4 regions of the Rhizobium sp. ZPR4 genome follow, and region 1 is predicted to be linked to each of the others. Evidence: riboswitches for the same ligand, from Rfam matches in the RefSeq annotation. Region 1 holds a riboswitch; each other region holds the start of a gene.
What was found. A riboswitch is a leader RNA that binds a small molecule or an ion and turns the genes downstream of it on or off. The one in region 1 is predicted to bind cobalamin.
Positions count from the first base shown of each region.

Region 2: it holds a riboswitch for cobalamin, as region 1 does, so the genes downstream of both, ABOK31_RS02240 (aromatic ring-hydroxylating dioxygenase subunit alpha) here and nrdH (glutaredoxin-like protein NrdH) in region 1, are expected to answer to the same signal.
Region 3: it holds a riboswitch for cobalamin, as region 1 does, so the genes downstream of both, ABOK31_RS08875 (DUF1636 domain-containing protein) here and nrdH (glutaredoxin-like protein NrdH) in region 1, are expected to answer to the same signal.
Region 4: it holds a riboswitch for cobalamin, as region 1 does, so the genes downstream of both, ABOK31_RS21930 (ABC transporter substrate-binding protein) here and nrdH (glutaredoxin-like protein NrdH) in region 1, are expected to answer to the same signal.

Region 1 is NZ_CP157968.1:187,762-195,156, forward strand. It holds gene ABOK31_RS20405 (glycerophosphodiester phosphodiesterase family protein) at 1-794, opposite strand, end outside; gene nrdF (class 1b ribonucleoside-diphosphate reductase subunit beta) at 990-1,964, opposite strand; gene nrdE (class 1b ribonucleoside-diphosphate reductase subunit alpha) at 1,984-4,065, opposite strand; gene nrdI (class Ib ribonucleoside-diphosphate reductase assembly flavoprotein NrdI) at 4,182-4,577, opposite strand; gene nrdH (glutaredoxin-like protein NrdH) at 4,589-4,810, opposite strand; cobalamin riboswitch at 5,057-5,275, opposite strand; gene ABOK31_RS20430 (hypothetical protein) at 5,437-6,675, shown strand; gene ABOK31_RS20435 (acyltransferase family protein) at 6,885-7,395, opposite strand, start outside.
Region 2 is NZ_CP157967.1:461,208-468,602, forward strand. It holds gene ABOK31_RS02210 (MOSC domain-containing protein) at 1-472, opposite strand, end outside; gene phnF (phosphonate metabolism transcriptional regulator PhnF) at 545-1,279, shown strand; gene ABOK31_RS02220 (FAD-binding oxidoreductase) at 1,284-2,714, opposite strand; gene ABOK31_RS02225 (L-threonylcarbamoyladenylate synthase) at 2,748-3,722, opposite strand; gene ABOK31_RS02230 (DUF6656 family protein) at 3,781-4,398, opposite strand; gene ABOK31_RS02235 (ACT domain-containing protein) at 4,502-4,915, shown strand; cobalamin riboswitch at 5,122-5,326, shown strand; gene ABOK31_RS02240 (aromatic ring-hydroxylating dioxygenase subunit alpha) at 5,423-6,667, shown strand; gene ABOK31_RS02245 (hybrid-cluster NAD(P)-dependent oxidoreductase) at 6,670-7,395, shown strand, end outside.
Region 3 is NZ_CP157967.1:1,801,696-1,809,090, forward strand. It holds gene ABOK31_RS08860 (iron ABC transporter permease) at 1-467, opposite strand, end outside; gene ABOK31_RS08865 (ABC transporter substrate-binding protein) at 531-1,490, opposite strand; gene ABOK31_RS08870 (ABC transporter ATP-binding protein) at 1,511-2,290, opposite strand; gene ABOK31_RS08875 (DUF1636 domain-containing protein) at 2,300-2,713, opposite strand; cobalamin riboswitch at 2,821-3,038, opposite strand; gene ABOK31_RS08880 (FAD/NAD(P)-binding protein) at 3,235-4,650, opposite strand; gene ABOK31_RS08885 (SfnB family sulfur acquisition oxidoreductase) at 5,366-6,583, shown strand; gene ABOK31_RS08890 (Rrf2 family transcriptional regulator) at 6,609-7,076, opposite strand; gene ABOK31_RS08895 (FAD/NAD(P)-binding protein) at 7,283-7,395, opposite strand, start outside.
Region 4 is NZ_CP157968.1:508,805-516,199, forward strand. It holds gene ABOK31_RS21910 (ABC transporter permease) at 1-705, shown strand, start outside; gene ABOK31_RS21915 (ABC transporter permease) at 702-1,829, shown strand; gene ABOK31_RS21920 (ABC transporter ATP-binding protein) at 1,896-2,660, opposite strand; gene ABOK31_RS21925 (iron ABC transporter permease) at 2,657-3,694, opposite strand; gene ABOK31_RS21930 (ABC transporter substrate-binding protein) at 3,698-4,714, opposite strand; cobalamin riboswitch at 4,878-5,133, opposite strand; gene ABOK31_RS21935 (diguanylate cyclase) at 5,214-6,308, opposite strand; gene ABOK31_RS21940 (hypothetical protein) at 6,895-7,299, shown strand.

The DNA.
Region 1 (7,395 bases):
TCAGCCTCGTCCGTCTGGATCGCGGAGACGCCGGCATCAATAAGCCTGCCCCAAATCGCCGCAGGATCCTGCAGAGCGGCAGTATCCGTGAAGCCGGCGCAGGAAACGGAATCGAGCGTATTGACCCAAAGGCGCGCACCCGCATCCACAAAAAGTGCCTTGCGGGCCGAAAGCTGATCAAGACTGTCGAAGTAGATTTCACAGAGCAGCGGGTTGAGCTGGCACAGAAGATCGAGCTGGTTTTCGGCGTCAGCGGAACCGAGGCGTGTTTTCGCCATGAACAGAACCATCTCCGGCGACACGTTGCCCCGGATCCAGGCGAGATCGTCCGAGGTTTTCAGATCGCCCCAAAAATCAACCTGCCGATCGACGCCCATCGCCCGGGCGCAGGCAATCACGTCAGGGATCATGTCTCTGCGCTTGACATCGAGATGCAGGAAAATGCGGCCGCGCGTGAGGTCGAAGACATCCTTTAGGCTCGGCAGCTTTTCTCCCGTCATTCGGTTCGTCTCGCCGCCATCGCAGTCGCGCAGGTTCAGGCTCGACAATTGCTGCAGCGTCAACCCTTCTGCCTCTTGCGCGAGACCAGCCGTCCGCTCAAGCGTATCGTCATGCAGAAGGAAAAACTCTCCATCGCTGCTGCACCGCACGTCGATCTCGACCACGTCATAGCCGGCAGCGATTGACCGCTCGATCGCAAGCAAGCTGTTTTCCGGCGCAGCGCGCCAGATCCCGCGATGAACCACGATCGCGCAGTCACGCGCGGGATCGGCGATATAGTCGGCATAGTCCATGATAGGTCCTCACCTCGCGGGAATGCGCGCGAATCGCCCGAAGCCGGACGTCTTCGCCGGGGCGTATCATGGGATTTTGACAGATCTGCAAAACGCGGCACCAGTCACGCAAACGGTAATTAAAACAGCGATCGCAGCCGATTGGCTACGATCGGAAATCATAGGTAAATTATCCAGGCTGCAGGAGATGCAATCTCAGAAATTCCAGTCTTCGTCTTCGGTCGCGACCGCCTTGCCGATGACGTAGGACGAGCCGGAGCCCGAGAAGAAGTCGTGATTTTCATCGGCATTCGGCGAAAGTGCTGACAGGATCGCCGGATTGACCTTGCAGGCTTCGGCAGGGAAAAGCGCCTCGTAACCGAGGTTCATCAGCGCCTTGTTGGCGTTGTAGTGCAGGAACTTCTTGACGTCTTCCGTCAGCCCGACGCCGTCATAGAGCGCTTCGGTATATTTGGCTTCGTTGTCGTAAAGCTCCAGCAACAGATCGAAGGCAAAATCCTTGATCTCCTGCCGCCGCTCTTGCGAAAGCTGCTCCAGACCGCGCTGGAACTTGTAGCCGATATAATAGCCATGCACGGCCTCATCGCGGATGATGAGGCGGATCATGTCGGCCGTATTGGTGAGCTTGGCGCGGCTCGACCAGAACATCGGCAGATAAAAGCCCGAATAGAACAGGAAGCTTTCAAGGAAGACACTGGCGACCTTCTTCCGCAGGGGATCGCCGGACGAATACTGTTCCATGATCAGCGTCGACTTCTTCTGCAGGAACTCGTTCTCTTCGGACCAGCGATAGGCGTCGTCGACATCGGGCGTCAGGCAGAGCGTCGAGAAGATCGACGAATAGGAGCGCGCATGCACGGCTTCCATGAAGGAGATGTTCGACAGCACCGCTTCTTCATGCGGGGTTACGGCATCGGCCATCAGCTTGACGGCGCCGACGCCGTTCTGGATCGTGTCGAGCAGCGTCAGTCCGGTGAAGACGCGGATGGTGAGCTGCTGCTCCTCCGGCTTCAGGGTTGCCCAGGACTGGCTGTCGTTCGACAGCGGCACCTTTTCCGGCAACCAGAAATTCCCGGTCAGGCGATTCCAGACCTCGAGATCCTTGTCGTCCTCGATGCGGTTCCAGTTGATGGCGCGAACGCGGCTCGCCGGCTTGAATTGCATGTTCATTTTATCGTCCCTCAAAGGTTCAGAGCGTGCAGGAAACGCAGCCCTGAACCTGCGTGCCTTCGAGCGCCATCTGGCGAAGCCGGATGTAGTAGATGGTCTTGATGCCCTTCTTCCAGGCATAGATCTGCGCCTTGTTGATATCGCGCGTGGTCGCTGTGTCGCGGAAGAACAGCGTCAGCGACAGGCCCTGGTCGACATGCTGGGTTGCTGCCGCATAGGTGTCGATGATCTTCTCCGGCCCGATCTCATAGGCATCCTGGTAGTAGTCGAGATTGTCGTTGGTCATGAAGGCGGCCGGATAGTAGACACGGCCGATCTTGCCTTCCTTGCGGATCTCGATCTTGGAGACGATCGGATGGATCGAAGAGGTCGAGTGGTTGATATAGGAGATCGAACCGGTCGGCGGCACGGCCTGCAGGTTCTGATTATAGAGACCGCCTTCCATGACGGCTTTCTTCAGCTCTAGCCAATCCTCCTGCATCGGGATGGCGATACCAGCCTTTTCAAAGATTTCCGCGACACGCTCGGTCGCCGGCTTCCATTCCTGGCCGGTATATTTGTCGAAATACTCGCCGGACGCATATTTCGAATTCTCGAAGCCCTTGAAGCTCTGCCCGCGCTCGACCGCCAGCAGGTTCGAGGCGCGGATGGCATGGTAGGTGACCGTGTAGAAATAGATATTGGTGAAGTCGACGCCTTCTTCCGAACCGTAGAAGATGCGCTCGCGGGCGAGATAACCGTGCAGGTTCATCTGCCCGAGGCCGATCGCATGGCTGTCATCGTTGCCCTTCTCGATCGAGGGCACGGAGGAGATGTGGCTCATATCGGAAACCGCAGTCAGCGCCCGGATCGACATTTCGATGGTCTTGCCGAAATCGGGGCTGTCCATTGCCGCGGCGATATTGAGAGAGCCGAGATTGCAGGAGATGTCCTTACCCATATGCTTGTAGGAGAGATCGTCGCCATATTCGCTGGCTTCGCTGACCTGCAGGATTTCAGAGCACAGATTGCTCATGGTGATGCGGCCGGCTACCGGATTGGCGCGGTTCACCGTGTCTTCGAACATAATGTAGGGATAGCCGCTCTCGAACTGGATCTCGGCGATCACCTGGAAGAATTCGCGCGCCTTGATCTTCTTCTTGCGGATGCGGCTATCAGCGACCATCTCGCGATATTTTTCCGTCACCGAGATTTCGGTAAACGCCACGCCATAGACGCGCTCCACGTCATACGGCGAGAAGAGATACATATCCTCGTTGTTCTTCGCGAGCTCGAAGGTGATATCGGGAATGACGACACCGAGCGACAGGGTCTTGATGCGGATCTTCTCGTCGGCATTTTCGCGCTTGGTATCGAGGAAACGCATGATGTCAGGGTGGTGGGCGTTCAGGTAGACGGCGCCCGCTCCCTGCCGCGCGCCAAGCTGGTTGGCGTAGGAGAAGGAATCTTCCAGCAGCTTCATGACAGGAATGATGCCTGACGACTGGTTCTCGATATGCTTGATCGGCGCACCGGCCTCGCGAATATTCGTGAGAGACAGTGCCACGCCACCGCCGCGCTTGGACAGTTGCAGCGCGGAATTGATGGCCCGGCCGATAGACTCCATATTGTCTTCGACGCGCAGCAGGAAGCAGGAGACCAGCTCACCGCGCTGCTTCTTGCCGGCATTGAGGAAAGTCGGCGTTGCCGGCTGGAAACGGCCGGAGATGATCTCGTCGACGAGATTGCGGGCGAGCTGCTCGTTTCCGCCGGCCAGCGTCATCGCCACCATGCAGATACGGTCTTCGTAGCGCTCAAGATAGCGCTTTCCGTCGAAGGTCTTCAGCGTATAGCTAGTGTAATACTTGAAGGCGCCGAGGAAGGTCGGGAAGCGGAACTTCTTCGCATAGACGTGATCGAAGAGATCGCGCACGAAATTGAAGGAATATTGGTCGAGCACCTCCTGCTCGTAATAGCCCTCCGTTACCAGATAATCGAGCTTTTCTCTAAGGTTATGGAAGAAGACCGTGTTCTGGTTGACGTGCTGGAGGAAATATTGCTTGGCCGCCATTCGATCCTTGTCGAGCTGGATCTTTCCGTGCTCGTCATAGAGGTTCAGCATGGCGTTGAGGGCGTGATAGTCCAGCGCCGTTTCCGTGACTTTCGCGGATCGGTCGCTCGCGGGATGAGAAAACGTGCTCTGCGGTTTTTCGCCCGCATCCCGCGACAAAGAAGAGCTTAGCGTGTCCAAAATCGTTCCAATCCGTGTCTGACATTGGCGACATCCTCATCCGTGCCCAGAAGCTCGAACCGATAGAGATACGGCACCTGGCATTTGACAGAGATGATGTCGCCGGCGATCCCATAGGTCGCGCCGAAGTTGCTGTTGCCCGCGGCGATGACCCCGCGGATATTTAAACGGTTGCCCGTATCGTTGAGGAAGCGGATTACCTGCTTGGGCACGGCCCCCTTGCCACCTTCACCGCAATAGGTTGGGACGATCAGGACATAGGGTGAAGTCGCGCGAAGCTCGTTCCCCGCGGCAAGCGGGATACGCGTGGCCGGCAATGCAAGCTTGGCAACGAAGCGATGAGTGTTTTCCGATCGGCTGGAGAAATAGACAATCTCGCCCACCGCCAGGATCCTTAAGCGAGAGCGCTGATCATGTCGGGACGGAAGCCGGCCCAATGCAGTTCGCCGGCAACGACAACCGGAACCTGACGATAGCCGAGGCCCTGCACCAGCTCATAGGCTGCGGCATCGGCCGATACGTCGACGATGGTGTAATCGATGCCCTGGCGATCGAGGGCGCGGGTCGTGGCGGTGCACTGGACGCAGGCGGGCTTGCTGTAGACGGTGATGCTCATGAGATATCCTCGTATGAATGGGCATAGAAAGTCGTTCGGGCGTCAGACGACTCCCGCTCGGCGGAGTGAAAAAGGGGCAAACCTAGGCGGCTGCCGGACGCATTAAGCGGCCGTCATTCGCGCGGGCGACTATGGATACTCAGGAACATGCACTTCACCCCGAAGTTATTGATGCGGGGTTTTCGAGGAAGCGACGGCGGCTATCATGCCGCATGGACCATCGCTCGCCAGCCGGACACCCCGCCCGTGGACGTCAATGCTCAAGGCAGGTCTCCTGGCTCGCGGGTCATAACATTCGTCCTGCCTTCCCAAGGCTCATAGCCTCAGTGACGTCATCAAACGAATGCTCACCGCTCACAGTTGCGGGGGCAGCTCCGGCTTGGCGATCATCATGTTCACCGACCGGATTCCCATCTTAGCCTCCAATTCTTGCGAATCAGAAGAACCTCGAACACTACATATAGTATCTTCAGTTAAAATTGCGTCAACTGCTTCGATAGCCTCAAGCCAATTTCGATGTTGATAGGCTCCGACAATCTCGCCCGACGCGAGCATGGAGGGGCTAGACAAACGCAAGGTTACTTTATTACGTTGTCGACGTAATGTTATTACATAAAGGATTTTTCATGCCAAACACAAGCTCTGGTATCCTGCTTGCAGCCTCATCGCTGGCTTGCGCCTTGCTGTTTCCCTTTTCGTCGTTTGCAGACGACGAAAACGAGGCGGAAAGCTGGCGGCTATTCGTCGCCGATCACAGCCTGCCGATCGTCCGTGCGATCGACGCCACGAATGGCAAGGAAATCGCCCGGTTCGACATTGACGGTTACGCTGCCCTCTCGCTCAGCCAGTCCGGCCGCACTATCTTTGCCGTGCAAGGTGAAAAGAATGTGGTCCATGCGATTGCGACAGGCATCGCCCTCTCCGACCACGGCGAACATCGCGATATCGAACTTTCCGATCCGAAACTGCTCCGGACACCGATCAAGGGCGACAAGCCGGGGCATGTGGTGACGCACGGCAACGATGTGGCGATCTTTTACGACCGCGACGACAAGTTCGATCTCCTGTCCGAGGGCGGACTTGCCGAAGGCAAACCCGATATTCGTTCATTCCAAACGATCGCCGCCCACCATGGCGTTGCCGTTCCGATGGGCAACCATCTTCTTGTGTCGGTGCCGAACATGGAGGCTCGCGTCAAGGAAGGCGAGTTGCCGCCACGCCTCGGCTTGCGCGTGCTGGACCGAAAGGGCACACAGGTCGGCAAGATCGAGCATTGCACCGGCTTACACGGCGAGGCAACATCGGCGCGCCTAGTCGCCTTCGGCTGCGAGGAAGGCGTCCTGATCGCCCGCCCCGGCGGCATCGACGGCCCGAAGATCGAGATGCTCGCCTATGGCTCCTCCCTGCCGAAGGGCAAGGTTTCGGCATTACTCGGCGGCACGTCCATGCAATTCTTCCTCGGCAATTATGGCGAGCAGAACCTTGTATTGATCGATCCGGACAATGCTGACCAACCCTATAAGCTGATCGAACTGCCGACACGACGGGTCGACTTCATACTCGATCCGGCAAAGCCGCAGATCGCCTACATTCTCACCGAGGACGGCAATCTGCATATCCTCGATGTCGTGAAAGGCATGATCGTGAAATCCGAGACCGTCACCGAACCCTACAGCAAGGATGGCCACTGGCGCGATCCGCGGCCGCGATTGGCCGTTGCCGGCAATCTTATCGCCATTACCGATCCGCGCCACAGCCTCGTTCGTATGGTCGATAACCAATCGCTGAAGGAAGTCCGCAGCATTCCCGTCGAGGGGAAGCCCTTTGCTATCGTTGCGGCCGGCGGATCGGGAGCGGTACACTGATAGTCTGAAGTGTGGAGATTGCGATCTGTTTCAGATCGTTGTTTGTTGGTACCAGTATCTGACTACCGCTGCCTGTTTGGAGCGCTATGTTTTAGGCGCAATGCCATCAATCGCTAACCGTAGATCATCGCAGCAGGAGCCGGTTGCTCGGCCGGCTCCCGACAATTGACAATCGATAAAAATCCAATTTGCCAAGCCTGCCCATGATATCAGGCAGCATGCGGACGAAATATTGCGTTCGCGGCACTTTCCAGACGAAGCTTCAGTTCATAGACGACAGCGCAGATCGCTAAAGTGGCGATGGCAATCGGGACAAACGACGCAGCGGACAAGAGCCCCAAACGGTCCAATTCGTAGGCGATCAGCAGCATAACGGTTTGGTGGAGAACGTAGTAGGTGAGAACCGCCCTGTTGAGATATCGGACCACGGCGTTTTCCGATCTGCACCAAATCCTCGCATAACCGAGAATGGCGACGATCGCACACCATTGGAACGTACCACCAAGCATTCTCCCGACAGACAGCCGCCACACGTCTGGATCGCTGGAGGGCAGGCTGGGAAACAGGCACACCAAGGCCAGCGCACAAGCGACCGTCAGAATCAATGCCGGCCTCCGCATGTTGACAATAGCATCCCAGCAATCGTCACGCGTTGCCATCACAGCCCCCATCAGGAATGCAGCCATGTAAACGGCATGATTGTACCAATCAGTCAAAAAC
Region 2 (7,395 bases), on a different replicon from region 1:
GCGAGACAATGCCCATGATGCCCGCCTTGCGAATCAGGCCGCCATCGGCATCCTTGTCGAGCACGGCATGCAGCAGGCCCTTCTGGAAATTGTCGATCTGCCTGCAGGGATTGCGCAAGCCCGTCACCTCGACGATCGCATCCGCGCCGATATGCAGGCGCGTGCCTTGAGGCAGGGAAAGCAGGTCGATCCCTCTGGTCGCGATATTTTCGCCCATATCACCAGGCGCGACGGAAAATCCCTTTTCGGTCAGCTCCTCGAACAGCTCTTCATGGATGATATGCACCTGGCGTAGATTGGGCTGTGTCGGATCGACCGCGACACGGGAACGGTGCTTCACCGTTACCCCCATATGCGCATCGCCCTCCACACCGAGCCCGGTCAGCAGCTGAATATGATCCTTGGTCTGCTTGCTGAACCCGTGCACGCCGCTGCTACTGACCGCCGTCACATATATGCGCTTGTCGCCCATGCCGAACCCTTCCATAAACGATCGAGATCTTTATAAATTGGTATATACCAATTTCAAGGCGACAGATTTGTGATGGTAGAAAATAATCGACAGGATGAAGGCGTAAAAACTGCGGGAGGCTGGGCGACCGTTGCCGCGCAACTGCGAAATGCCATCGATGAGGGTCGGCATGCTCCGGGTAGCCGCCTGCCAAGCGAACGCGCCTTGTCCGAACAATTCGGCGTCTCCAGGGTGACGATGCGGCGGGCGATCGCCGAACTGGAGGGGGAGGGACTGCTGCGTGTCGCGCGGGGCAGCGGTGCCTATGTCCGCGCCGACATGCCCGTTCGTTTCCAGTTGGGCGACAAGGTGCGGTTCAGCAAGGATCTGACTGCGACGGACGCTAACCTCACGCGCAAGGTTGCCTCGGCAAGGGAAGTCCCGGCAACCGCCGATATCGCTGCAAGGCTGAATTTGCAGCCGGGCGAAATGGTGCTGGATATGTGCGTAGTTGCCTATGCCGACGCGCTTCCCGTCTCGGTCGTCATGCGCAGCTGCTCGGCAAAGCGCTTTCCCGGTCTGGCGGAGAAGTTTGCCGCAACGGGCTCGTTCACAGCGGCACTCCAGGATTACGGCGTGACCGACTATTGGCGGCGCTCCACCGACATCACGGCGCGCATGCCGACGGAAGCCGAGGCGCGCCTTTTGCAGCAATCGCGCCTGACGCCCGTCCTTGCCTATGCCGGCGAAGACATCGATGCCGAGGGCACGGTCATTTCCTGCCAGATCGGCTGCTTCGCCTCGGAGCGGGTGGTCGTGACCGTCTGATATCTCAGACCTTGAGAACCTTGCCCGGATTCATGATGCCTGCCGGATCGAAGGCGGTCTTGATCCGGCGCATCAGGTCCATCTCGATATCCGAGCGGATCGAGGCAAGCTCGTCGCGCTTCAGCTGGCCGATGCCGTGCTCGGCGGAGATCGAGCCGCCATGCTGCAGCACCAGTCCGTGCACGATCTTGTTCATCTCGTGCCAGCGGCCGATGAACTCGGCCTTGTCGGCGCCGACGGGCTGCGAGATGTTGTAGTGGATATTCCCATCGCCCATATGGCCGAAGGCGCAGACACGCGCGCCCGGCATGGCGGCAACGACGGCCTTCTCGGCCTCGGCCATGAATTGCGGGATCTGCGCCACCGGCACGGAAACATCGTGCTTGATTGAGCCGCCTTCCGGCTTCTGCGCATCCGACATGCTCTCGCGCATATGCCAGATGGCCTTCTGCTGGGCTTCCGAGCTGGCGATGGTCGCATCCTGGATCAGGCCGTCCCCATAACCTTGTTCGAGCAGCGCCGTCATCATCCGCTCGGCCGTTTCAGCCGAATCGGACGTGGAGATGTCGATCAGCACATACCAGGGATGGGCAGTCTCAAGCGGATCGCGCACGCCCGGAATATGCCGCGTGGTGAACTCGACGCCGATGCGCGGCATCAGCTCGAAGCCAGTCAGCGCCGTGCCGCAGAGACTTGAGGCATTCTTGAACAGGGTCAGCGCATCATCGACCGATTGCAGGCCGGCAAAAGCGACCTGATGGCCGAGCGGCTGCGGAAAGAGTTTCAGCACCGCGCCGGTTATGACGCCGAGAGTGCCTTCGGCGCCGATGAAGAGATCGCGCAGATCGTAGCCGGTATTGTCCTTCTTCAGGCGGCGCAGGCCATTCCATATCTCACCCGTCGGCAATACGACTTCGAGGCCGAGGCAGAGCTGGCGCATGTTGCCATAGGCAAGAACGGCCGTGCCGCCGGCATTGGTGGAGAGATTGCCGGCAATGCGGCAGGAGCCTTCGGAGCCGAGCGAAAGCGGAAACATACGGCCATGCTCGGCCGCTGCCTTATGGACATCGGCGAGAATGCAGCCGCCGTCGACGATCATGGTGTTGCCGACGGGATCGATATCGCGGACGCGGTTCATGCGCTCCAGCGACAGGATGATATCGGAGCCGCCCTCGCGCGGCGTCTGGCCGCCGACAAGTCCGGTATTGCCGGTCTGCGGAACGATGGCCGTACCGGTCTCGCTGGCGAGCTTCAGGATCGCGGACACCTCTTCCACCGAGCCGGGCTTCAGCAGCATGGGCGAAGCACCGTGATAGAGGCCGCGATTTTCCACGAGATGCGGCGCGATTTCGGCCGGGTCCTGCACGGCATGTTTTTCGCCGACGATGGCGGCGAAGCGATCGAGAAGGTCGGAAGAGGGGGCGGAGCTGCTCATGGCGTGTCCTTTGCCTGATGATGTCGGGCTGATTTATTCTCTGGGCGCGGCCGCGCGGCGCAGCCGGTCGTTGATGGCCTCGCCGAGGCCCTCGTCTGGAATATGCGAAAAGGCAATGGTCGCAGCGCCGGTGGCATCGGCGCGCTTCATGAAGTCGAAGAGGTTTGCTGCCGCTTCGGAGAGATCGCCACTGGCGCTCAGATCAAGCACCGCAATGGCATTCTCGCTGCCGGCAATGTCGGGTTTTCCGAAGCGGATCAGCGTCTCGTTCTCTGAAACCTCGGTCGCATCAAGCCGTACGGCCGCTCCCGGCGCATAATGTGAGGCCATCATGCCGGGCGCCTCGATGGCAGCCGATGCCTTCTTCTTGCGCTTCAGCGCCTTGCCGGCCACCCGCTCGATCTCGCTTGCCGCCAGCCCGCCGGGCCGCAGCAGGCGCATCTCGCCGTCCTCGACCTTCACGATAGTCGACTCGACGCCGACGACCGAAGCCCCGGCATCGAGAATGAGGGTAATGCGTTCACCGAGATCGTCATGGACATGATCGGCGCTGGTGGCGCTGATCTTGCCTGACGTGTTGGCGCTTGGTGCTGCAAGCGGTCTGTCGAAGGCGCGGATCAGATCGCCGGCAAAGCCCTTGGGAACGCGAATGCCGACCGTGTCGAGGCCGGCGGTGGCCAGCGGGTGGATGCCGCTATCGGGCTTGAGTGGCAACACCAATGTCAACGGGCCAGGCCAGAAGGCTTCCGCCAGCTTCCGAGAGGTAGGATCGAAGATCGCATAGCGCTCGGCCATGGCGAGATCGCTCATATGGCAGATCAGCGGATTGAAGCGCGGCCGCCCCTTGGTCTCATAGATGCGGGTAATGGCGGCTGGATTGGTGGCGTCAGCGGCAAGCCCGTAGACCGTCTCCGTCGGTAGACCGATCGGTAGACCCTCGGCAAGGGTTGCCGTCGCGACCTCTATTGCCGTTTGCGGATGTTCGAGAATGTCTATGTGTCGTGCCATGGCCTGCCTGCTTGCAGTTCAGGCCGTTTTTATGCTCTTCGAGTTTTGGGATCAATCGTCAAAGCTGGCGAATGATGTCGCGAAGCTGCTCGTTGCGGGCGCCGAGCAAAAGAACATTACGGATGGCGATCTGCGGATCGTGCGTGTGGAAGAGCACGCCGTTGCCGCGAATGTCGCGATTGATCGTCAGCTTCTTGTCTTCCGCTTGCTTGTCCGGATGGATGGCGACGGCGAAATACATCCGCGAATATTTCAGACTGATGTCTTCGAAGAAATTCTCTTCCTGGCCGATCCGGGCAAAGAAGTTGGCGATGTAGAAAGCCCAGTTCACCTGCTCATATTGCGCGAACTGCGTCCGCGCGGCTGTCACGTGGCAGTAGCCGAGATGCGGCGTGTCCTTCAGCGTGTGATGGAAGATGAGCTTCGGGAAACGGATTGATTTGTGGAAGCTGTTGAGCCGGTCATGTGTCTTTTCGCCGGCATCCCTAAGCTTTTGCGCCGTGCGCACCGCCACCTGCTCATGGCTGATATAGTCCCGTTCTTCCGCAAGCCAGTGCGGCCTGTTGCGGTTGATGCGGCCCGTGCGCAGGAATTCGCTGTAGCCCGTTGTCGATACCGGTGGCGCCGGTTCGGGCTCGGCGGGCTTCCCAGCGTCGAAATACCTGAGTTTGGCCATGCCGGATCTCGCTTTAGACGTCTCTGGACGGCATGGTAGATGGAATAGCTTGAGCCGGGCTTAACCATTTTGAGACGCCGCACCTTTTGGGAGACAGACAAACATGCCTGGAGTTATCGATCTCAAGCAGCTTCTGTCCGGCATGAAACCAAATCTCGCCGAGGGCGAATTCGTCTATTGCAGTGTGCCGGCGCCGGTATTGGCCGATCATTGGCATCTAGACCCGATCGGGCTGTTCCGGGAAAAGGAGGGAGTGACGCTGATCCTTTCGCTGGAGGCGGCCCGCAAAGCGGGATTTCCGGCCACTCCCGCCATGCGCATGATCACGCTTGAAGTTCACTCGTCCCTGGAGGCGGTCGGGCTTACTGCGGCCTTCGCCACGGCCCTTGGAAATGAGGGTATTAGCGCCAATGTTGTCGCCGGCTATTATCATGATCACATCTTCGTTCCGGCTGCCGATGCGGAGCGCGCCATGGCTGCGCTGCTGGCGCTTTCCGCCACCCAAGCGCCCCGTTGATAACGGCTCTGTCGCATTCAGGATAAAGCGTCATCATTCGGGTGCGGATGGGCTGCATGTCCGCATTTTGATGTAGCCGCATAAGCGATTGAATTGTCTTTCGATAATGCCTCTTCACGGAGCCATCTTGGCGTTCCGTTTCGCCTGTCGTCAATTTCGGAGCCGATGTCGCATTGCAGCGCAGCGGCTGGCGGAGCCGAGAGCTATGATGCCATCAATCTCAAGGTGCCGTCTGCTAGGGAGACGGAGAATTGGGAAGCCGGTCAAAATCCGGCGCTGCCCCCGCAACGGTGGTGGAGTGAGGCATGGCGAATAAAGCCACTGGGTCGATCGGCCTGGGAAGGTGCCATGGGGTTCTGGAAACAGGGCCGCTCCAGAGCCCGGAAACCAGCCTTGGGCGCATAAGGTTTACTGACCGCGGCGGGTGGTCGGGACATTGCTTTTGGCCGCTCCCAACCGGCCACGCATGTCCTTTGCCCGCCTCCTGGTACTGCTAAGGATAGGCAAATGGACATCGGCAGCAAAGTTCTGCGGCAATTGAAGAACCACCGGACAGGCTTGAGCCTGGAGCAACCCTTCTACACCGATCCGGACTACTTCAAGCTCGACATGGAGACGATCTACTATCGTGACTGGCTGTTCATCGGCCATGATTGCGAAGTGCCGCGCGCGGGCAACTACTTCACCGTCCAGATCGGCGACTATCCCGTCGTCATCGTCCGCGGCCGCGATCAGGTCATCCGCGCCTTCCACAATAGCTGTCGCCATCGCGGCTCGCGGGTCTGCACGACCGAGCGCGGCTCCTCGGCAAAACTCGTCTGCCCCTATCACCAGTGGACCTATGAGCTCGATGGCTCGCTGCTTTTCGCCCGTCAGATGGCCGAGGATTTCGACAAGAGCCAGCATTCGCTGAAGCCGGTTCATTGCGAAAGCGTCGGCGGCTACATCTTCATCTGCCTGGCACAGAACGCTCCGGATTTCGCCTCGGTCCGCGCCTCGATCGAGCCTTATATGGCGCCGCACCGCATCAGCGAAGCCAAGGTCGCCTTCCAGAGCACCATCATCGAGAAGGGCAACTGGAAGCTCGTCTGGGAAAACAACCGCGAATGCTATCATTGCGCGGCCAATCACCCCGAGCTTTGCCGCACTTTCCCGGAAGCGCCGACCGTGACCGGCGTACAGGGTGCGCTGAACGATCCCGTCATCGCCGAGCACTGGCAACGCTGCGAAGCCGCAGGCCTGCCGAGCGAATTCAAGCTCTCGCCGGACGGACAGTTCCGCACGGCCCGCATGCCGCTGATCGAAGGTGCGGAAAGCTACACCATGTCCGGCCAGAATGCCGTCAGGCGGCCGCTCTCGCCCGACGTGACGATCAACGGCATCGGCACCATGCTATTGTTCCATTACCCGACGACGTGGAACCACATCCTCGGCGACCACGCGATCTCCTTCCGCGTCCTGCCGATCAGCGCCGAGGAAACAGCCGTCACCACGAAGTGGCTTGTTCACAAGGATGCCGTGGAAGGCGTCGACTACAATCTCGAAGAGCTGACCCACGTCTGGACCGAAACCAACGACCAGGACCGCCGTATCGTCGAGGAAAATGCCTTCGGCATCCGCTCGCCGGCCTATGAACCAGGTCCCTATTCGGAAATCCATGAAGGTGGCGTCATGCAGTTCGTCGAATGGTACACGACTTTCATGATCAACCGGCTGCAGGGCGACCAGGCCAAGCTGTCGGCGGTTGCCTGAGCATGAACATGGCCGTCTCTCTTTCGCATCGCCACCTCGACCAGATGCAGCCCTGGAATGACAGGCAGCATGTGCTCGAATGTCTCTCGGTGACACCCGAAGCACCCGATGTGATGACCTTCACATTCGGGTCCGACAAGGACAACTGGTTCCGCTATCTGCCGGGCCAGTTCGTGACGCTGGAGCTGCCGACGGCTCCGGAGCCCGTCATGCGCACCTATACGCTATCATCGACGCCGTCGCGGCCCTTCTCTGTCGCGGTGACGGTGAAGGCGCAGAAGGACAGCGTCGGCACGCGCTGGATGTTCGAGAACCTGAAGCCCGGCATGCGCATCAAGGCGTTCGGCCCGCTCGGCGATTTCAGCCATATCCGCCATCCCGGCGAGAAGTACCTCTTCGTTTCCGCCGGCTCCGGCATCACGCCGATGATGTCGATGACGCGCTACATGTCCGATATCGCACCGCTGTCGGATATCACCTTCGTCAACTGTTCTCGCAGCCCGGCCGATATCATCTTCCGCTCCGAGCTCGAATATCTTGCGCGCTTTATGCCGAACCTCAATCTCGGCTTCATCGTCGAAGGCTGTGGCCGCACCGATCTCTGGTCCGGCTTGAAGGGCCGCATCGATAAAGCAAAGATCGGCCTGCTGGCGCCCGATTTCATGGATCGGACGATCTTCTGCTGCGGCCCTGAGGTCTTCATGGATGCCGTGCGCTCCATGTTGGAA
Region 3 (7,395 bases), on a different replicon from region 1:
AGCCGATCGGCCGAGTGCGAACGCGTCAGGCGCGTCGTCAGCCCGACGGCCGCGGTTGCGAGCAAGGCGCCGGCAAACGCGAACAACGGCACCGTCAGCAGGCCGAGGATCAGCCCGGTATGCAGCAGCGCCAGAATGGCACCGAACGCCGCCCCGGAGGAGACGCCGAGGAGATGCGGGTCCGCCAGCGGATTTCGCGTCAGCGCCTGCAGAACGGCACCGGTGATGGCAAGCCCCGCTCCCACGAGCGCGGCCAGCACGACGCGCGGGAAACGGACGTCCCAGACAATGCTTTCCTGCCCACTGGACCATGTGACCGGAAAGCTACCCGCGTGCAGCTTGTTGCCGACGATCGACCAGACGGTAGAGAACGGAATGGATGCCGAGCCGAGCGACACCCCGGCGGCAATCGACAGGATGAAGCCTATGGCGAGCAAGGGGATGAGAATGGAGAGGTTGAGGCGCATGCTTGAATCTTGAGGAAGAGAATCCATCCAATGATCGACTGGATGGATCGACATTGCAGACGATTACATGGCGCCCGGGTGAAAGGCCTTGGCCAGGGTGGCAACGGCCTCGATATTGCGCGGCCCCGGCGTCGCTTCGACATAAGGCAGCACGACGAAACGATCATTCTTCACGGCCTCGATATTCCTGAAGGCCGGGTTACCCTTGAGGAAGGCGATCTTCTGGGCGGCGGTCACCTGGCCGTAGTCGACGATGACGATCACTTCCGGGTTTTTCTCGATGACCGGTTCCCAGGATACCTCCGTCCAGCTCTTCTCGACATCGTCCATCACGTTGACGCCGCCGGCTGCTTCGATCAAGGCGGTCGGAATGCCGTAGCGCCCCGAGGTGAACGGCTTCTCCTCACCGGAATCATAGACGAAGACGCTGATCGGCTTGTCGACATGACCGATCTTCGCCTGGATTTCCCCAAGCTGCTTGTGATAGCCGGCAACCAGCGCCTCCGCCCTATCCTCGACGCGGAAGATCCTGCCGAGATTGAGGAGGTCGACGAACATGTCGTCCATGGTCGGCTTGTTCTTCTGCATGACGAAGATGCAGGATTCGGTAAGTTCGTAGACCTTGATACCGAAAGGCGCGAGTGTCTCCGGCGTCACCTCGCCACCGACCTTCATGCCGTAGTTCCAGCCGGCAAAAAAGAAATCCGCGTTGGCGCCGAGCAGCACCTCCTTGCTCGGATATTTCGGTGACAGCTCCGGCAGTTCCTTCACGCCATCACGCAGCTTTTCGTCCAGCGTCTTCCAGCCGGAAATGCCGGTATAGCCGACCATGCGGTCCTGCAGCTTCAGCGCCAGCATCATTTCCGTAAGATTGACGTCGTTGGAAACGGCGCGCTCCGGCGCTTTGTCGAAAGTTACATCCCGATTGCAGCTGCGCACCGTGACGGGCTCGGCAAGCGTCGCGCCTGCGAACAAAACTCCGACCAGCAACGCGGTGGCAGACAAATACATGCGAGGAAACATGAACAACTCCAATGATCGAACTATCGAAGGGAAAAGGAAAATCGCTGCGGGCCATTGTCAGCCCGATGCAGGCGGGTGCCGACACGGAATGCTTTTGATACGTGCTCCACGGTCAGGACTGTGGCCGGCTCGCCATGTCCCGTCAGCCGCCCGCAATCCAGAACCGCGACATGGGTCGCAAAGTCTGCCGCGAGATTGATGTCGTGCAGCGTCGTGATGATCGTCGGCCCAAGCCCCTGCAGCAGTTCGAGAATCTCGAGCTGGTGGCGGATGTCGAGGTGATTTGTGGGTTCGTCGAGGATGATGAGCTCCGGCTCCTGCGCCAAAGCGCGGGCAATCAGCGCCCGTTGCTTTTCGCCGCCGGAGAGCGACGCGAACTGTCGCAACGCCAAAGGTTCCAGCTCCAGCCGCGCAAGCGCCGTGGTCGTGACTTCATGATCGCGATCGCTCCAGCGCGCCATGCCCTTGCGATGCGGAATACGTCCCATCAGCACAACGTCCCGCACACTGAAGGGAAAATCGCCCGGTGTCTCCTGTGGCACGACAGCGATGCGCTGCGCCACCTCCCGCGGACCGATGGACCAAAGATCGGTGCCGTCGAGACGCACCAAACCTCGTTGCGGCTTCAGACCGCGATAGAGGCATCGCAGCAAGGTCGACTTGCCAGCTCCGTTCGGACCGATAATGGCCAGTCGGGCGCCGGCTTCGACGGATAGGGTGATACCGCTGATGATCGGCGTGCTCTTCTGCGGCCCCCAGGTGATGCCGTCCGCATCCAGTCGCGCGTTTCGTTCGGACATGACCGGCTCCTATTGCAATACGACTGGCTGGCGTTCGGCTGACACGACGGCAGCGGGTATGCGCGCGAGCGTCTTGCCTCCAAGCGCGGTCGGGCGTTCGCCTTCGCGGGTCAACCCATCGGGACGATCCCGATAGAGCTTCGCGAAGGAAACGAGCGCACCGATATCGCTCGCATCCTCGATGTCACCGAAGAGGTACGTCGCCTTTGCCGTCGCCTGGAAGGCGACCGTGCAGGGCCGCTCGCAGCCAGCCATGCAGACGCTGCCTTCAAGGCTGAAATCGTCCGAGAGAGCGGCGCCGGCCTGAGAAATGGCCGCCTGCAAATGCGTCAGGAGATCGAGGCCCGGCCGGCATGGTTTGCCGACATGACGGCAGTTCGTGCACACGGTAATCCGGTGCGTCGCCTCTTTTGCTTTGTCCATGAGATGCCTCCCGGAGATTTCACCGGAGGCAAAGTCAAGATAGGGCCAGCGGACGCAACGGCGCCCTCGCCCAACCACTGATTTTCCATCGGAACACCCCGTCCGTTGCGGTTGATATCGTCGATGGCAGGTCTCCTGGCTCGCGGGTCACAACTCGTTCGCGCCTTCCCGGCTTAAAGCCAGTGGCATATTGCGAACGCGCTCTCCGCTTACAGTTGCGGGGGCAGCCACGGTTTTGGCCCCTGATGGGTAGTCCGCACCGTGTTCCCTTTTCAGCCGCCGTCGGGATCGATCCGAAAGCAGCACCATCTGCGGTATTCATCTCATAGAAAGCGGATGCGGGCAACGGCGATGTCATATGCGCTTTCATTTGTCCTGGAGGTTTAGCTTAGGCTTCCGTTATTGGTTACGTTATTACATAACAAATAACAAGCTACTATTTCCGCCTCGAGGCCAAAACTGCGATATGCGTGTGCAGAGGCACCGCAATCACGATCCGGAATGAAAAAACCACTGGGTTGTTAGACCGCCTTGCACTGCGGATGGAAACGCGACGCGACGCCCTCTGCCGCCGCATAGGCTTGCGTGACGATCTCAGGCACCAGATCGATGTCAGGGAGACTTCCAAGTCCCAGGGGACCAATCGCAAAAAGCCCCTCCGTCGTGCGCCCATTGACCTCTAGCGAGCCTGTCGCCTCCACGGCGAGACCGAGGCCGAGCTCGTCCGGCACCGCAAGGCCGGCATCGATGAGACTGCGCAGCAAGGGCACATTCAGATCCGGCGCCTGACACCGACAGTCAATTACATCGTCGGCATAGAGCTGCTCGGTCTCCTGCCGACCAGCCGGCCTCAAAACCAGTCCTGTCGGCGTTCGGCGAATAAAATGGCCGCGCCGCAGCAGCGTGTTGCCCTCGGCAAGCTCCTGATTGAGACGCACATGCAGCGCCTCGGGCAACCGATTGCGATGGCTGTCATAGAGCGCCCGCAAATGTCGGTTGAACTGCTGCTTCTGCCCCGCCGGCAGGGATCGCCAAAGCGAGCGCGCGTGCTTGCGCAAGCCGTTCATGACGGATTGCCAGCTCTGACCGCTCGCCTCCGCCTCGCCGCAAGCCGTGCGGACGAAGCGGACGATCTCGCTTAGCTTACCGGGCATCTCATCGGCAGGAAAAACCGGATCAGCATTGTTACGCGTATGGCTCTGCGGCAGGAAGCCTCGCCGCGAAACGATGGTGATCTGCCCCGCATAGCCGCTTTCACGCATCTGCAGCAGCCGGTCGACGACACGCAGGCCGCTCCCAAGCAAGATCGTGTGCGGTCGCGACACGAGACGGCGCGCCCGCACCGTCGTCGGCACGGTCACGAGATCGCTGGCCTGGAATTCGTGATCTGCAATGCCGTAGCCTGTCGCCAGCACCACCATGTCGAAAGGCGCATTGGCGGCACCGTCGCTTTCCACCACGAAGCGGCCGCCACGAACGCGCCGAAGCCCGAAGACCGTCTCGCTGCTGACCTGCACCGCCACATCCCGCCGAGATGAGAAGGCCTCCGAAAAGCGCTGATAGACGTAGTCGCTGAAAATGCTCTTCGGCACGAAGATCTGCAAAAAACCGGGTATGGCGGCGGGGACGGCGCTGCGGAAAGGCGCATTGCCGCAAAGCCATTGATTGAAATCGTCGGGATCTCCAGCGGAAACGGAAAGATCGCGAACACGGCTATTGAGAATTTCGCTGCTATGCCCGGAGGCGAGCGCCTGTCCGCCGCTGACGGTGGAATTGGGATCGAAAAGCTGCAGATGGAAGGGAAAGCGAACCGTCTTCATCAGCGCGATCGCCATCATCATGCCGGAAAAACCACGCCCGATCACGGCGATGCGGGGCATCGCATAAGGCTGCGCTGTCGCGTTCGTCCTCGCGGAAAAAAATCCCTGAACCGTCATATCAACTCCTGGGGCGAGAGGTGGTCGATCATGCCTTTCTTGGGGCTTGCTCACTTTTTACAGGCCCGGAAACACAGACACCGATACCGGGCCTCGGCAACCTTGGAACTGCGGCCGACAGAACGCACAAAAAGCCGCTTCCGTTCTCAATATGCGTCGCAATTCTTCAATCGGGAATCCCTTCCAAAATGAAAGATGCGACAGGCAGGTCCAACTCTGATCCAACACCAGATGCCTGCAATCGGCCACCATATGATCACTTCGTCAAAAGCCATCGGCGGCAGGATTATTGCCATTGTCTACTTATTTAGTCGTATATGAAAGCGCGAAAACGCTCCGCTAGCAAGCGCTTTCTTGTCCGGACAGAACAGGGCCGACGAGACTGCGGCACAGAAAACGGCGGATGACCGGACAGCCCTTCTCATCTTGAGCTTGCTTCGATCGGCAAAAGAAAAAGCAATTCCAAGCTCTAAGATCAGCTTGTGAAGCGGCTTTCGATATTCATTGACGCAGAAAAGAGGGTTCACAACTCGCTATCCTCAACGCGTTATATCGGACTGTGCGCTTACAATTTCCGCGATCGACGCCGATCGAGCCGGAGGGCGCGATGCGAATCCGCCAGGAAAATCCGTTGTGCACTCCATCTATCGAAATTAAGATCGTACTGATTTGCCGCGCCTGAGAAACCGACCTGGCGCTGGCCGAGGAGTGATGAATGGGGACTGTTTCGCAGTTGCACGAACGCGTCAGGCCGCCCGCCCATCGCGTCCAAAGCGAAGAGGAAGCGCTCGACATCGCACGTTCGCTCGCGGCCGGCTTCGCTCCGCAGGCAAGCGATCGCGATATCAACCGCATCCTGCCCTATGACGAGATCGAAGCCCTGTCCCAATCGGGCCTGCTTGGGATTTCCGTTCCTTCAGAACATGGTGGCATCGATATTTCAAACTGCGTTCTCGCCGAGGTCATAGCCATCCTCGCAGAGGCCGATCCTTCCATAGCACAGATATTGCAAACGCATTTTCATGTACTGGAAGCGGTGAGAATTGCGGGCGGCGAGGACCAGCGGGCATCTCTTTTCGACCGCGCCATTACAGGCGATCGTTTCGGCAGCATCTTTTCCGAGTCCGATGCAAGCGGCACCGACCAGCATTCCTTGCATCTGACAGCGGACGGGCTTGGCTTCCGCCTCAACGGACGGAGCCAGGCCTCCGCCAGCATTCTGTTTGCGGACTGGATCGCGCTATTCACGGCGGACAAACGCAAGGGACCGATAGCCGCTGTCGTGTCTAGAAATACGGAGGGCATCCAGATCATTGACGACTGGGATGGCTTTGGTCAGCGTACGTCCGGAAACGGCACGACCATATTGCATAACGTCTATCTCAATGCCGATGCCCTGCTCCTGCACCGGGAAAAGTTGGCTGAACCCACAGTGATCGATAGCGTGAACCATCTCACGCGCGCGGGCATCAATCTTGGTATTGCCCGCTCCGCATTGGCGGCGGCGATGGAATTCGTGCGGGCTCGCTCTCACTCAGAGGAAAGCAACGAGGATAAGCGAGCCGTCAATGATCCACTAATCGTGACGAGGATCGGCGAGATTGCCATCCGCATCGAAGCGGCGACGGCGATGATGGAGCGTGCCGGCGGCAAGATCGATGCCGCGCAGATCAATCTCACCGAAGATCATGTTATCGACGCAGCGCTCTCCGTAGCTGCAGCCCAGACGATTACGGCTGACATTGCGATGGAAGCAGCCAACACGCTGTTCGAACTTGCGGGCTCAGAGTCGGCGCGCATCGGGCTCAACCTCGATCGCCACTGGCGCAACGCCCGCATTCACACGCTGCATGAGCCGGCACATCGGAAATACCACACCGTCGGCAACTATCATCTCAACGGCGTAAAGCCATCGAAGAACTCGTTGCCTTAATGGGCATCAGGGCACAACGGCAAGATCAACCGATGTGCGAAGCCCGGCGGTCTTCCCGTTCCGGGATCTCAACGTCTGCGCCGCCGGCAACGAACTGCTCCAGCGACATGTTGTCGAGAATCTCGGCAATAGCGTCACGCACCTCCGTCATCGAGCGCCGCACCTGACAGCGCTCCGGATCGGAACAGTCGTCGCAGGCTTCATAGGCCGTTCGGCTGGCGCAGCGGATGGGTGCCAACGGACCGTCCAAGGTGCGGATGACATGGCCGATGCGGATTTCGGATGCGGGACGCGACAGCGAATAACCGCCGCCGGGGCCTTTCTTCGAACGCAACACGCCGGCGTTTCGCAATTCGAGGAGGATGGTATCGAGAAACTTCTTCGGAATATTGTTGCGTAACGCGATATCGTTGATGAACGCGGTTTCACCCGGACCGAGGCGTGCGAGATCCACCAGCGCCTTCAATCCGTATTTTCCTTTTTTCGTAAGCATCGCCGTCCGCTTTACTGCAAAGTCGATTGTTGAAACCCGGCGTGGCTCGAAAGAGACTCAACGGGCCGGTCTTGTCAGCATGGATTGCGGAAGTAACCCCGCAGCCCCTTACGAACAAGACAGTAACTCACAAATTGTATAGTTTATATGAGTAAATTTAGGCAATTGTATCGCCTAAGCAACGAATTTGCGGCTTTTCTTGGATTTTAGGCGGCGCTACTGTCCAAATATGCCTTCCTTTGCCCACGCCCATGGTCGGTGATGGCGCCAGCCACCTGTTCAGCCACCAGAACGGCGTGCTCGACCACTTCGGGCAATC
Region 4 (7,395 bases), 320 kb from region 1:
GCGGCAGTCGGCGTCTGGGCCGCCAAGGAAGCGGCGCGCAAAGGAGCGATCAGCGGCAGCGGCGTGACGATCGAATCCCGGCTGTGGTTCAACGAAGCCAATGACAGCAGCTATTTCCTCGTCCCAGGTCTTGTCGTTCTCGTCATGACGCTGATCGGCGCGCTTCTGACCGCTCTCGTCATGGCCAGGGAATGGGAGCGCGGCACCTTCGAGGCGCTGTTCGTGACGCCGGTGCGCTCGAGCGAAATCCTGCTCGGCAAAACGGTGCCTTATTTTCTATTGGGGCTCGCGGGCCTTGCCCTTTGCGTCGTCGGCAGCCGGCTGCTCTTCGGCGTGCCGCTTCGAGGGTCGCTGCTAATCCTCACCGTCGTCTCCATGCTCTACCTTCTGGTCGCGCTCGGCCTCGGGCTCGCCATATCCTCGATCACGAAGAGCCAGTTCATCGCCAGCCAGGTCACCGTGCTCGTGACCTTCCTGCCGGCCATGATGCTCTCGGGCTTCATGTTCGACCCGAGAAGCATGCCCTTGGCGGTGCAGGTCATCACCTACATCTTCCCCGGCCGATATTTCGTCACCCTGCTGCAGACCTTGTTTCTCGCCGGCAATATCTGGAGCGTCATCCTGCCCAATGCCGTCGTGCTCGCCGGCATGGCGGCAGCACTTCTGGCACTCGCCGTGCGCATGACCCGCAAGAGGATCGCATGACCATGTCGTTCGCATCGCTTCTGCGCATCCTGACGCTGATCCGCAAGGAACTCCTCGTCATCCTGAAGGATCCCCGAAGCCGGGCAAGCCTCGTCGTCCCGCCCATTCTCCAATGCCTGATCTTCGGCTACGCCGCCACCTATGACCTCAATACGGTTCCCTATGCGCTCGTCGATCAGGACAGGACGACGACGTCCAGAAACCTTGTCGCGAAGCTTGAAGGATCGGGCATTTTCGAAAGGGTAGCGACACTGACGCAGACGGGCCAGGCGGTCAGGCTGCTCGATACCAAGCGGGCTGTGCTGATCATCGTCGTAGATCGCGATTTCGAGAGGCAGCTGGAAGCGGGTAGCCCCGGCACCGTACAGGTCATCGCGGATGGCCGAAATTCCAACACGAGCGGTATCGCGCAAGGCTATGCCAATACGATCGTCGGCGACTTCACCGCCGATTGGCTTGCACAGAAGGGCAGCTCGGGCAATGCCGTGCAGGTCACGACCCGCGCCTGGTACAATCCGCAGCTGGAAACGCGGTGGAGCATGGTGCCCTCGCTCATCGGGACGATCACCATGCTGATGACGATGATGCTGACTGCCATGTCCGTTGCGCGCGAACGCGAGGAAGGAACCTTCGATCAGCTGCTCGTCGCGCCATTCACGCCGACAGAGATCATGATCGGCAAGGCCGTTCCCTCGATGATTGTCGGCATCACTCAGGCATCGACGATCCTGCTGGTGTCCTTGTTCTGGTTTCGCATTCCGTTTGCCGGCTCGTTCCTGACGCTCTATCTCGGGCTCAGCCTCTTCCTTGCCGCGGCGATCGGTTTCGGACTGTTCCTGTCATCCATCGCCGCCAACATGCAGCAGGCGATGATCCTCTGCTTCGTCTTCCTGATGCCGTTCATGCTGCTCTCCGGCCTTATGTCGCCGACCGACAACATGCCTGAGATCCTGCAATATGCGACGATGATCAATCCGCTGAAATATGCGATCAGCATCACGCGCGGCGTCTATCTCGAAGGCGCCGGCATCGAGGCGCTGTTTCCGGACATGCTGGCGCTTCTTGCCATTGCCGCCGCGACGATGCCGGTCGCCGCCTGGATGTTCCGTCATCGTTTGAACTGAACCGCTTCGCATTTTTCCTGGAATTGCTCCGAGCGGATCGAGGGCGGCGGACGTGCCGCGATGGCATCAACCCGCCATATATTGGATGTTGCAGCGGCCATGAACCGAGGACTTCTGCACATGCGCGCGCACGCCGAATACCCGCTCGATCAGTTCCTGCGTCAGCACCTCTTCCGGCGGGCCGGCCGCGACCACTTCACCCTTCTGCAGCACCGCAAGACTGTCGCAGAACATGGCCGCCAGATTGAGGTCGTGCAGCGCGACGATCGAGGTGACATCGAGCCTGGAGACCAGACCGAGAATATCGAGCTGGTGCTGAATATCGAGATGGTTCGTCGGCTCGTCAAGCAGCAGCTCACTCGGCGTCTGGGCGAGCGCTCTTGCTATGTGGACGCGCTGTCGCTCGCCTCCTGAAAGCGTCTGCCACAGCTGCCCGGCACGGCCCTGCATGCCGACGCGGGCAAGCGCGTCCGCAACCGCCGCATCGTCATGAACACTCCAGACCGACAGGGGGCCGCGATGCGGCGTGCGGCCGAGGCGCACGACATCCATCACGGTGACCTGGGTATCGGTCGTCGCCTGCTGTTCGACGAGCGCGATGCGGCGGGCGATATCCCCGCGCGAGATCGAGGCTATGTCGCTGCCGCCAAGCCGGATGATACCGCTCTTGACCTTGCGCAGCCGACATATCAGCCGCAGCAAGCTCGATTTTCCCGAGCCGTTCGGTCCGAGAAGGCCGAGCACCTTGCCCCTTTCCACCGCCAGGCTGACGCCGTTGACGATCAAAGTATTGCCGGCCGCAAAGGTTACCGTATCAACAGCGATGCTCATGCCGTCCTCCGCGCGCGATAGAGAATGATGGCGAAGGCCGGAGCCCCGAACAGGGCCGTGACCACGCCGATCGGCAGGATCTGCTGGGGAATGATGATTCTTGAAATGATATCCGCACCGACCATGAAAATGGCGCCGGCCAGAGCTGCTGCCGGCAGCAGCCGATCATGGCTTGGCCCGACCACGAAGCGGGCGGCATGCGGAATGACAAGCCCGACGAAGCCGATCGAACCGACGATGCTGACGACGGCTGCGGTCATGAAGGCCGTCACGCCGAGCAGGACGATCTGCGCGCGTCTGACCGCAATGCCGAGTGAGGCGGCCGCATCGGTACCGAAGATGAAGGCATCGAGCACGCGCACATGCGCCATGCAGACGACAAAGCCGATGATGGCGACCGGCCCAGAAAGATAGACGTCCGGCCAGCGCACACCGCTCAAGGAGCCGAGCAGCCAGAACATGACGCCCCTTGCCTGCTCGGCATTGGCCGAGGTGGTGACGATGTAGGAGGTGAGCGCGTTGAAAAGCTGCGAACCGGCAACACCGCAAAGAATGATGCGCTCGCTCGTGCCGCCGACACCGGCGGCCAACAGGCCGACGAAGAGGAAGGCGACGGCCGCACCGATGAAAGCGCCGCCGGAAAGCCCCAGAATGCCGTAGCCGAGCCCGAGGATCATGATGCAGACCGCTCCGGTCGAAGCCCCCGCCGAAATGCCGAGCACATAGGGTTCGGCAAGCGGATTGCGCAGCAAGGCCTGCAGGATCACACCGCTCAGCGCCAGCGCCGCGCCGGTGCTGGCGGCGACCAGCGCCCGGCTCAGCCGATAATCCCAGACGATGCCCTGATGGATACGGCTAAGCTCGAAACTCGTTCCGAACATCCGGTTCGAGACCGCCTTGGCGGTGGTCGACAGCGGGATGGAAATCTCGCCGATCGACACCGCAAGGCTGATCATGAACGCCAGGATCATGATGGCAGCCAGGGCGAGCGCCAGAAGCGCCCACCATGACCGACGTTCCGCAACGAGACTCATATCTTACTGCGCCAGGCCGAAGGACTTGATGCCCTTGGCCAGGATTTCGATGCCGTCGATGGTGCGGATGGTCGGGTTCATCGACTGCGCATCCATCATGACGAAATGCTTGTTCCTGACGGCATCGAGCTGGCTGGTGACCGGATCCTTCTTGAGGAAATCGACTTTGACCTTCGGATCATCGGCGGCATAGCGGCGGCGGTCCATGGTGGCGATCACGATCACGGCCGGATTTGCCTGCGCGATGGTCTCCCAGCCGACGAGCGGCCATTCTTCCTCGGTCGTCACGACGTTCTTGGCGCCGATCGTCTTCAGGATATAGGCCGGCGCGCTGTTCTTGCCGGCGATAAAGGCATCGCCGCTGACTTCCTTGCTGGAAAACCAGAAGACAATCGGCAGATCCTTGGACTTTGCGCCTGAAATCGAGGCGACAGCATCCGCTTCGCGCTTCTTCAGGGCCGCGATCAAGGCATCGCCGCGATCTTTCACATCGAAGATCTCCGCGAGTTCGTCGATCTCCTGATAGACCAGGTCCATCGTGAACAGTTCCTTGCGCACGCCGTCGCCGCCATCGGTGTTGACCTTGGCGACGCAATCCGTCGGCGCGATATAGGTGTTGATGCCGAGTTCGGAAAACTGCTCGCGCTTGCCGACGGAGCCCTGTGCGCCGACATGCCACTCGAATTCGGCGGCGACGAGATCCGGTTCCTTGCCAACAACGGATTCGAAGCTCGGATCATTATCGGCAAGCCGCGGGATCTTGCTGTTCGCCTCGGCATATTGCGGCAGCACCGGGCCGACCCAGACGGCGGTGCCGGCGATCTTGTCGGCCAGACCGAGCGAGAGCAGGATTTCGGTCATGCCCTGGCCGATCGAAACGATCCTGGCCGGCAGCTTCTGGAAAGTGACCTTCTGGCCGCAATTATTGATGGTGAGCGGATATTGTGTGGCGGCGAAACTGGAGGCGGCAAACCCGGTCAGCCCAAGTGCAAATGTAATAGTCGTCAAAAAATGGCGCATGAAAGATCTCGATCGGAGAGGGAAACTGGGCGGTGTCAGCACGATCGCGCTGAGAAAGACCGCCGCCGGTTGCGAGGATCCCAATCAAGGCCGATAGAGGTCGGATAATATCGAAGGCTCAGGTCAATCATTCTCTGTCCTTTCCGGGCATCCCCGCCCGGCTGATTGGATCGTGATCGACGGCAGGTCTCCTGGCTTGCGGATCTCTGACGATCATCCGCCTTCCCGCAAGCTTGCTTGCAGTGGCATGGCTTTAAGCCTCGGGAGATAACTTAAAAAAGGTCACTCCCGGATGATCGGCAATCCGCTTACATTTGCGGGGGCAGCCACGGTCTAGGTCCCTCTTGGGTCTTCCTCACCGTGTTCCCTATTAATCCCCGCGGAGTCTTCCTTGGGGAACCGTCGCGTTCAGTTATTCCGGACAGGGCCTTCTCGTCAAGAACGCTTGGATGGCAAAAAGAAAGAGAGCATCATGCTCATCGCCGAAGGCAGGGCGCGGCTAGGCGGCCTCGGCCAGCTCAACCCGATTTCTTCCGCTCGCCTTCGCCCGATAGAGCGCCTTATCGGCGGCCTCGAGCACATGCTTGAAATCCGTGGTCGGCTCAAGGGAGCAGGCGATGCCGATGCTGACAGTGACGTGAACGGCTTCCTGCTCGAACATCAGGGTCGTGCCCTCGATATCCCTGCGAATTTTCTCCGCGACGGCAGCTGCGGCCCTCGTATCCGTGTTCGGCAGCAGCACCACGATCTCCTCGCCGCCATAACGGGCGGCGATATCGGTCTTGCGCACGGTTTGCCGGATCACATCAGCCACTCGTGCCAGGACGGTGTCGCCGAAGGAATGCCCCCAGCTATCGTTGATCTTCTTGAAGTGATCGATATCGAGCATGATGATCGAGAAAGGAATGCGGCGCATGCCCGCTTCCTTGCTGCATCGATCGCCTTCGCGCTGCAATACGCGGCGGTTGGGCAGTCTTGTCAGCGGGTCGAGGCTCGCTTCATTCTCCAGCGCGCGTTGGATACCGATGCGATATTGCTCCCGCTGCAGCAGATCCGATAGCAGCATGACACCGAGTATATTGACGGTCGTCACCGGAAGTGTCGCCGAGAGGAGAAGAGCGCGCGCAACCGCCCATGGCAGAAAGAAGAGAACCACGAGGGATGAGCAGGTCGCCAGACCGAACAGGGCCGATCGTCTCCAGCCCGTGCCGGTCCATTGCCGCGGCAGGAGGCTGAGCACATAGCCCGCGATCGCAACGATCACGATACCGGCAACGCCGCCCACCGCACCCATACCGCCGACCAGAAACCGAAACAGAGCCATCATCGCTGCAGCGACAATGGTTCCCAGAAGGCCACCATAGATCGGCGCAAGGACAAGGAGGATCGAGCGGCCATCCTGAATAACGCCCGGCATCCATTGTATCGGATCGCCCATGGACAGGATGCCGACCAGCCCGAACAGCAACCCGATGGCCACGGATTTCAGAGCGCCGCGTTCGACGATCCGGATGACCCAGGAATAAGCATAGACGATGATCGCCACCTGGCCGAGGACGCGTATCAGCGAAACCAAATGTGTTTCAATTTCCATTGCTGTTCCCAGTCCTCGCAACGAACCGCAACGAATGACCTGTACCGGCATAGTCGAAGTCGGTGTGGGATACCATGCGATCTCCACAAAATGGTTTACCAAGCCTCTCACTGATCGGCAGTGTGACAATAATGTTCGGGCGGGAACTGGAAGTGAGGGTCATCGTCGCAATCGAATTTCTGAAGCAATATATCTCAATATCGCTGCGTCCGGGATCTGTAGTTCAGGCCAGATGCAGTCATGCGTCCTTTAGAGATCTTAGACCATCGGGGGAAACGAACTATGAAAGCCGACGGATCGAGACGTCGACGGCACCGGGCAGAAGGCGAGTTATCAAAGCTGCTCATGATCGCCTTTCTGCCGAGCACAACCCACGGATCCGAATGATCAGCCCTATCTGGCGCCCTGCGCCGAACGATCAAGAGCTCTCCGCCAATTTGGCGTTCGCCGAGACGCGTCGACCGCGCGTCCTTGACTAGTACCGGCTTCCGCAAACCTCGGCACGGCACGAATTGACGCATTGCGCTTGCAATGGGCCTATCCTATGACTGCAACCTCATCCGCGAATGCGGTGGTGGGGACAAGAATGCGGAAGACCATTTCGCGTACAGGACAGTGGAGCGCGCGCATTCTTTGCGCCGTTGCGTTGTTGCTTGTCGGCTTCGCCCATCAGCCTGTCGTCGCAACAGCGGATGAGATATCCCCGATCGAGCTTGCCCAATACAGGCTTCCGGATGGATCTCTGCCGATCCTCTGCATTACCTACAAGGATGCCGACGGCAAGGTGCACGGAAAAGCCTATGCGCCCGGATGCGAGGCATGCCGGATCGCGTCTGCCGCGGTTGTGCCCACGCCTCCGACCGAAATTTGCGAGCGCCTTGCCTCCGTGCGCGGAGAGACCGTCGTCGCAAGATCGGAGGCTTTCCACCGCCAGCTTTATCCGCCGAACACAGGCCCGAGAGCGCCACCCCTCCTCGACATCGTTGGCTGAACCGGCGTTCCGGCCCTGCCGTGACGCTCGCCGTCAACGCTGCCGCATCGCGACCCTTAGGTCGTAAAATCTGAGGATTGGTGTTCCTGACTGTAC